3 regions of the Bacillus sp. OTU2372 genome follow, and region 1 is predicted to be linked to each of the others. Evidence: a T-box and tRNA genes for the amino acid it is inferred to sense, from the RefSeq annotation. Region 1 holds a T-box; the other regions hold tRNA genes.

Region 1 (2,240 bases):
GTCAGCGATCCAGATTGGCATTTTTTCGCCATTTGCAGGATTAATGGCATACGCACCGGTAAATACACCTGTTTTTTCTTTTGCTAAGTCTGTACGCTCTAAGTCGCTCTTCATTTTAACTTTATCTAAGTAGGTATCAACAGCGGCACGCTGCTCCACTGTTGTAATTTTTTCAACAAAGGCATGCTCAGGTGCTAGCACTGCATAAGTTGCACCGAATAAAGTATCTGGACGTGTTGTGAACACGGTAAAAGTTTCATCATGCCCATCGATTTTGAAAGTGACTTCGGCTCCCTCAGAGCGGCCAATCCAGTTTCGCTGCATTTCTTTCAAGCTTTCCGGCCAATCTAACTCTTCTAAATCCTCAAGTAAACGGTCACCATAAGCAGTAATTTTTAACATCCATTGCTTCATCGGACGGCGCTCAACCGGATGGCCGCCGCGTTCACTCTTTCCGTCAATTACTTCTTCATTTGCCAAAACAGTTCCAAGTGCAGGGCACCAGTTGACGGCTACTTCATCAATATAGGCTAGCCCTTTTTCCCAAAGCTTTAAGAAAATCCATTGTGTCCATTTGTAGTAGTCAGGATCAGTTGTGTTCACTTCACGATCCCAATCGTATGAAAAACCTAATGATTTAATTTGTCTGCGGAACGTATTTATGTTCTTTTCTGTGAATTCAGCAGGGTCGTTACCTGTATCTAATGCATACTGTTCAGCCGGCAATCCAAAAGCATCCCAGCCCATGGGATGAAGGACATTATATCCCTGCATCCTTTTTAAACGGGAAAGAATATCTGTTGCCGTATATCCTTCTGGGTGACCTACATGAAGCCCTGCACCGGATGGATATGGAAACATATCTAAGGCATAGAATTTCCGTTTATTATATTCTTCGCTCGTTTTGAACGTTTTTTCTTCTTCCCACTTTTTTTGCCACTTTTTCTCGATTTGTTCGTGATTAAAGCTCATTTTTTTTCCTCCTACTGATAAATAAAAAAACCCCTCATCCCAAAAAGGGACGAGAGGATTATATGTATCTTCCCGCGGTACCACCCACATTAGTGCCTAAACACTCGCTTCATTCAACCTTAACGCGGTAAACGGCAGCCATTACTGTTTGTTCATGCCTGCAACTCAAAGGCGAGTTCATGATGTACTCGGTTGACTTTCACCAGCCGTCAACTCTCTAATCTGTCGAGTATGAATCATTACTACTCCTGATCACTGTTTTTTTAATATAAAGTATTACGGTTATTGTATTAAATTTTCTGCTACTATGCAAGCAAACATTTGCCTAATTTCAGGATGGACGAGTAAGGTCTTTTTTAAACATGAAAAGCAGCTGACTATTGAAGTCAACTGCCCCATTATTCTATGCAACCCTTGAACCAAATTGAAAACGCGGGGAATTCCACATCGTTGTCCATTTCTTAATTGCTGTCACCATAATAATAATGCCAAGGACTAGCATCGTAATCGATAGAACACCATTCAAGACACTGTACCCTGCCGCTGCTGGATTTAAGTAGACGTTTTTGACCATCCAATAGCCTGCATAATTAACGGTAACAAATAAATATGCCAGAGGTACTAAACAAGTAAACATGTACCACCGTTTGTCGGCAACCTTTAGAATTACGGTTGCACCAATGATTAGACCAATAGAGGCCATTAACTGATTCGATACTCCAAACAAGGCCCAAACCGAACCAATGTCTCCTGAGTAGAGCAGATATCCCCATATAAAGCATGCTAAGGCACTTGCAAAAATGGAGCCTGGCAGCCAGTCTGTTTTTTTCAAAGGTTTATAGAATTCTCCAAAGAAATCTTGAATCAAATAACGGGCTACACGTGTACCAGAGTCAATTGCCGTTAAAATAAAGACAGCCTCAAACATAATGACAAATTGGAAGAAGTAGGAGGATAATTTCGCAAACCAAGGGATGGCAGTAAAGATATAGGTCATACCTACAGCTAATGTTACCGCACCGCCTGTTCTTCCTTCCAATTCAATTCCAATCTCCTGGGCAAGCTTTGGTAATTGGTCTACATGCATTCCTAATGTTTTGAACACTTCAGGAGTTGAATTAATTGCAAAATAATCTGCCGGCTGAAGCGCTGTTGCCGCAATTAATGCCATGATCCCGACAACACACTCTACTAACATCGCTCCAAAGCCAACCACCTTAATATCTGACCAGCGATCTAGCATTTTTGGTGTGGTACCTGATCCAACA
Region 2 (2,240 bases), on a different contig from region 1:
TTGGGGTAATTGAATATAGAAATATAACGGTAGGAGATTCTCCACAAATGGTGAAAGGCAGGCTCCAGCTTTTCCAAGAATCAATCTTTTTTGATTTGGAAAACAAGCAGCTAACAAATCTTCCCGGCATAAAGGAATGGAGAAATATTTTTAAAAAAGCAGGAAAGGATCCTAACCGATATCGTCATTCAGCTGAGGCATTATTTAGAAGGATACAAAAGCAAAATTATCTTTCTTCTATCCATAGTGCGATTGATATTAATAATTTTTTCTCCTTACAATATCAAGTTCCCATCGGTGTTTACGACTATGATCTGTTAAAAGCTCCTGTGGTGATTCGGATTGGGAAGGAGGGCGAGGCATACAACGGCTTGAACGGAAGGAGCAACTCCTTGGAGCATTTAATTCTGTCTTCCGATGCAACTGGACCATTTGGAAGTCCGTTTGTTGATTCTGATAAGGCCCCTATTACGGTAAATACAAGGAATGCCTTGCAAATAATTTATCTGCGTCCGTCATCCAGTGATGAGGATGCTGCCAAGTTAACTGAATCCTTAATGAACATGTTTACACAGGTACATGGAGGAGAAGCTTCATATCAAATTGTTGGATGCCAGTAATATCGGCATCTTTTTGTTTAGCTGCCAGTTGATTTGCTGCAGATAGTAATTAAATGTCATCCGCCAGTTATTGTTTCCTGTAAATATAAAAAAACGCAATGCATCGTTCTCTTAATGTAACGATACACTGCGTTAGTTAATATGTATGGAGCGGGTGATGGGAATCGAACCCACTACATCAGCTTGGAAGGCTGAGGTTTTACCAGTAAACTACACCCGCATATTTGACAAAATATTGAACGAACTGACTTAATAAGTATTACACAAATTGAATTAAGGAGTCAAGTGATTTCCGCAAATTTTGTCGATTTCCCTCAAACTTTATATTTTGAAGAGCCTTTTTTAGAAATAATTTTTTTCTGCCAATCTATTTATCTAATTATTATTCCTAATTTAATAAAAAATACACTCAAACATAATTTAAGTTAAAACAAAAAAACGTTTCCTAGTGGGAAACGTTTTTTCAAACCAACTGATACCGGTGGTCGGGGTCGAACCGACACTCCAGAGGAACACGATTTTGAGTCGTGCGCGTCTGCCAATTCCGCCACACCGGCGTATTATGTTGTTTAAAGCAATGCCGAGGACCGGAATCGAACCGGTACGGTAGTCACCTACCGCAGGATTTTAAGTCCTGTGCGTCTGCCAGTTCCGCCACCCCGGCAAAATATAATGGCTATTGCTTATTTAGAAATTTTGGAGGCGGCAACCGGATTCGAACCGGTGGTAAAGGTTTTGCAGACCTCTGCCTTACCACTTGGCTATGCCGCCGGATATTATGGAGCGGAAGACGGGATTCGAACCCGCGACCCCCACCTTGGCAAGGTGGTGTTCTACCACTGAACTACTTCCGCAGAATGGCTGGGCTAGCTGGATTTGAACCAACGCATGTCGCAGTCAAAGTGCGATGCCTTACCGCTTGGCTATAGCCCAATGCTTATAAGAATTGGTTATATTATGGGGCGACTGATGGGAATCGAACCCACGAATGTCGGAACCACAATCCGATGCGTTAACCACTTCGCCACAATCGCCACAATATAATTGGCAGGGGTAGTAGGAATCGAACCCACACCAAAGGTTTTGGAGACCTTCGTTCTACCTTTAAACTATACCCCTATAAATGGTGGAGGGGGACGGATTCGAACCGCCGAACCCGGAGGGAGCGGATTTACAGTCCGCCGCGTTTAGCCACTTCGCTACCCCTCCACTATAAAAACAAACTTGCCAGCTTCAGGTGCCGACGAGAGGACTTGAACCCCCAACCTACTGATTACGATTCAGTTGCTCTACCAGTTGAGCTACACCGGCAAAACCTTATAAATGGTGGCTCAGGACGGAATCGAACCGCCGACACAAGGATTTTCAGTCCTTTGCTCTACCGACTGAGCTACTGAGCCATCATATGGCGGTCTGGACGGGACTCGAACCCGCGACCTCCTGCGTGACAGGCAGGCATTCTAACCAACTGAACTACCAGACCGAATTGCGGGGACAGGATTTGAACCTGCGACCTTCGGGTTATGAGCCCGACGAGCTACCGGACTGCTCCACCCCGCGATAATAGAAAATATATAGTTCTTCCATGCTCCAAGTTTACATGGACTGTATCAATCTCAG
Region 3 (2,240 bases), on a different contig from region 1:
GGCCATGTTTTGAAGCTATTCTTTTTAAAAATTCATTTACGGTAAATTCAGGATTCAATGGCTCTGGCCCTAAGTCCGACAGCTTTTCCTCTGTTTGAGTTTGATTATATAAATGCAAATATCCTAACCGTAGACCTATAAAATAAAGATGATTTTGTCCAAATGATAGTCGGACCTGTATTGTTCTGTTTGGTTTTTCCGATTCAGTCCCGAAAAACATCCATCCACCCAGCATTAAGTGTAATAAAAGTGTTTGCTCATTTTTCAGCTGGAATAGGAGATGCTTTCCTCGACGTTTGATATCGACGATTTGCTGGTGCTGAACCGTTTTTTTGAAGAGGTCAGGATTGATATTAATGGATTTATCACGGTTTATTTGAACATCTGTTACAACTTGATTCGCAATTTTGTCTTTTAACAGGTTTTTATAGTTCTCCATTTCCGGAAGCTCAGGCATATCGGTCTCCTCCCACAATCCATTTTCCTAGTATCGTTCCCCGTAACAAAAAAGAAAATGAAGTATAAATGTTTATAGACACAAAAAATACCGAACAGGATCCTGTTCGGTATGATTCATTCATTTTTTAATGGGCCTAAATGGACTCGAACCATCGACCTCACGCTTATCAGGCGTGCGCTCTAACCAGCTGAGCTATAGGCCCATAATTTAAAACTTATGGAGCGGGTGATGGGAATCGAACCCACTACATCAGCTTGGAAGGCTGAGGTTTTACCAGTAAACTACACCCGCATCAGAATAAATATTCTAGTTGGTACCGATGGTCGGGGTCGAACCGACACTCCTCACGGAACACGATTTTGAGTCGTGCGCGTCTGCCAATTCCGCCACATCGGCATGTGTTAATAATCAAAAAAATTATGGCAGGGGCAGTAGGAATCGAACCCACACTGAAGGTTTTGGAGACCTTAGTTCTACCTTTAAACTATGCCCCTAAAGTGGTGGAGGGGGACGGTTTCGAACCGCCGAACCCTGAGGGAGCGGATTTACAGTCCGCCGCGTTTAGCCACTTCGCTACCCCTCCAATGAATATAAAAATGGCGGAGGAAGAGGGATTCGAACCCCCGCGCGGTTTAACCCGCCTGTCGGTTTTCAAGACCGATCCCTTCAGCCGGACTTGGGTATTCCTCCATTTTTAGTAAACCATATTTATACTAATGGTAGCGGCGGAGGGGATCGAACCCCCGACCTTACGGGTATGAACCGTACGCTCTAGCCAGCTGAGCTACACCGCCATTATATTATTTTAAGAAGTAATTGGTGGAGTCTAGGGGGATCGAACCCCTGACCTCCTGCGTGCAAAGCAGGCGCTCTCCCAGCTGAGCTAAGACCCCATTTTCTATAAGAACTTCATGGTCGGGAAGACAGGATTCGAACCTGCGACCCCTTGGTCCCAAACCAAGTGCTCTACCAAGCTGAGCTACTTCCCGAAATATGAAAGTTATTTTGCTTTCGCAAAAAAACTTTGATGCCGAGGACCGGAATCGAACCGGTACGGTAGTCACCTACCGCAGGATTTTAAGTCCTGTGCGTCTGCCAGTTCCGCCACCCCGGCAAAAGAGAGCGGAAGACGGGATTCGAACCCGCGACCCCCACCTTGGCAAGGTGGTGTTCTACCACTGAACTACTTCCGCATATATATGATAAGTTATTTTACTTCGTAAAAAAACTTGGTGCGGGTGAAGGGAGTCGAACCCCCACGCCTTGCGGCGCCAGATCCTAAGTCTGGTGCGTCTGCCAATTCCGCCACACCCGCATTTTCAGTTTAGTAAAAAATAACTAGTTTAATATGCTTAAATTCCCTTCGGGATTTCGCGTATGCATCCTCAGATGTAACTCGAAGAAGTAAGAAGCATGGTGCCGGCGAGAGGACTTGAACCCCCAACCTACTGATTACAAGTCAGTTGCTCTACCAATTGAGCTACCCCGGCGTAAAGTTTGGAAAATATTAAATTCATATACGCTGTCTTGTTAACGTCATCCTGACCTCAGAAAGATTATTCAAGTAGCAGCTCGGTCAGTATGCTGAAGTTCATTCAGGAAGCTTATTCGGTCGTGCTCTACCAATTGAGCTACACCGGCAAGGTATATGGTGGAGGATGACGGGATCGAACCGCCGACCCTCTGCTTGTAAGGCAGATGCTCTCCCAGCTGAGCTAATCCTCCATATAAAGCCTGGCAACGTCCTACTCTCACAGGGACAAAGTCCCAACTACCATCG

Evidence for each region. The T-box of region 1 lies ahead of leuS (leucine--tRNA ligase). A T-box ahead of a tRNA ligase gene usually reads a tRNA of that ligase, here a tRNA-Leu.
Region 2: it has a tRNA-Leu gene. The T-box ahead of leuS (leucine--tRNA ligase) is inferred to sense a tRNA for this amino acid. The anticodon was not compared.
Region 3: it has a tRNA-Leu gene. The T-box ahead of leuS (leucine--tRNA ligase) is inferred to sense a tRNA for this amino acid. The anticodon was not compared.

Annotation. Positions count from the first base shown of each region.
Region 1 covers NZ_JASATK010000007.1:210,788-213,027, forward strand. Annotated here, with positions in the region: gene leuS (leucine--tRNA ligase) at 1-972, opposite strand, end outside; T-box leader at 1,015-1,237, opposite strand; gene cstA (carbon starvation protein CstA) at 1,376-2,240, opposite strand, start outside.
Region 2 covers NZ_JASATK010000001.1:725-2,964, reverse strand. Annotated here, with positions in the region: gene AAHB15_RS00095 (B3/B4 domain-containing protein) at 1-620, shown strand, start outside; tRNA gene AAHB15_RS00090 (tRNA-Gly) at 767-840, opposite strand; tRNA gene AAHB15_RS00085 (tRNA-Leu) at 1,097-1,177, opposite strand; tRNA gene AAHB15_RS00080 (tRNA-Leu) at 1,199-1,284, opposite strand; tRNA gene AAHB15_RS00075 (tRNA-Cys) at 1,318-1,391, opposite strand; tRNA gene AAHB15_RS00070 (tRNA-Gly) at 1,400-1,474, opposite strand; tRNA gene AAHB15_RS00065 (tRNA-Gln) at 1,479-1,553, opposite strand; tRNA gene AAHB15_RS00060 (tRNA-His) at 1,579-1,654, opposite strand; tRNA gene AAHB15_RS00055 (tRNA-Trp) at 1,666-1,739, opposite strand; tRNA gene AAHB15_RS00050 (tRNA-Tyr) at 1,745-1,829, opposite strand; tRNA gene AAHB15_RS00045 (tRNA-Thr) at 1,859-1,931, opposite strand; tRNA gene AAHB15_RS00040 (tRNA-Phe) at 1,945-2,020, opposite strand; tRNA gene AAHB15_RS00035 (tRNA-Asp) at 2,027-2,103, opposite strand; tRNA gene AAHB15_RS00030 (tRNA-Met) at 2,107-2,180, opposite strand.
Region 3 covers NZ_JASATK010000033.1:145-2,384, reverse strand. Annotated here, with positions in the region: gene mutM (bifunctional DNA-formamidopyrimidine glycosylase/DNA-(apurinic or apyrimidinic site) lyase) at 1-457, opposite strand, end outside; tRNA gene AAHB15_RS27235 (tRNA-Ile) at 589-662, opposite strand; tRNA gene AAHB15_RS27230 (tRNA-Gly) at 678-751, opposite strand; tRNA gene AAHB15_RS27225 (tRNA-Leu) at 772-856, opposite strand; tRNA gene AAHB15_RS27220 (tRNA-Trp) at 881-954, opposite strand; tRNA gene AAHB15_RS27215 (tRNA-Tyr) at 959-1,043, opposite strand; tRNA gene AAHB15_RS27210 (tRNA-Ser) at 1,058-1,150, opposite strand; tRNA gene AAHB15_RS27205 (tRNA-Met) at 1,178-1,254, opposite strand; tRNA gene AAHB15_RS27200 (tRNA-Ala) at 1,278-1,353, opposite strand; tRNA gene AAHB15_RS27195 (tRNA-Pro) at 1,373-1,449, opposite strand; tRNA gene AAHB15_RS27190 (tRNA-Leu) at 1,489-1,574, opposite strand; tRNA gene AAHB15_RS27185 (tRNA-Gly) at 1,582-1,653, opposite strand; tRNA gene AAHB15_RS27180 (tRNA-Leu) at 1,691-1,775, opposite strand; tRNA gene AAHB15_RS27175 (tRNA-Thr) at 1,875-1,950, opposite strand; tRNA gene AAHB15_RS27170 (tRNA-Val) at 2,110-2,185, opposite strand; rRNA gene rrf (5S ribosomal RNA) at 2,193-2,240, opposite strand, start outside.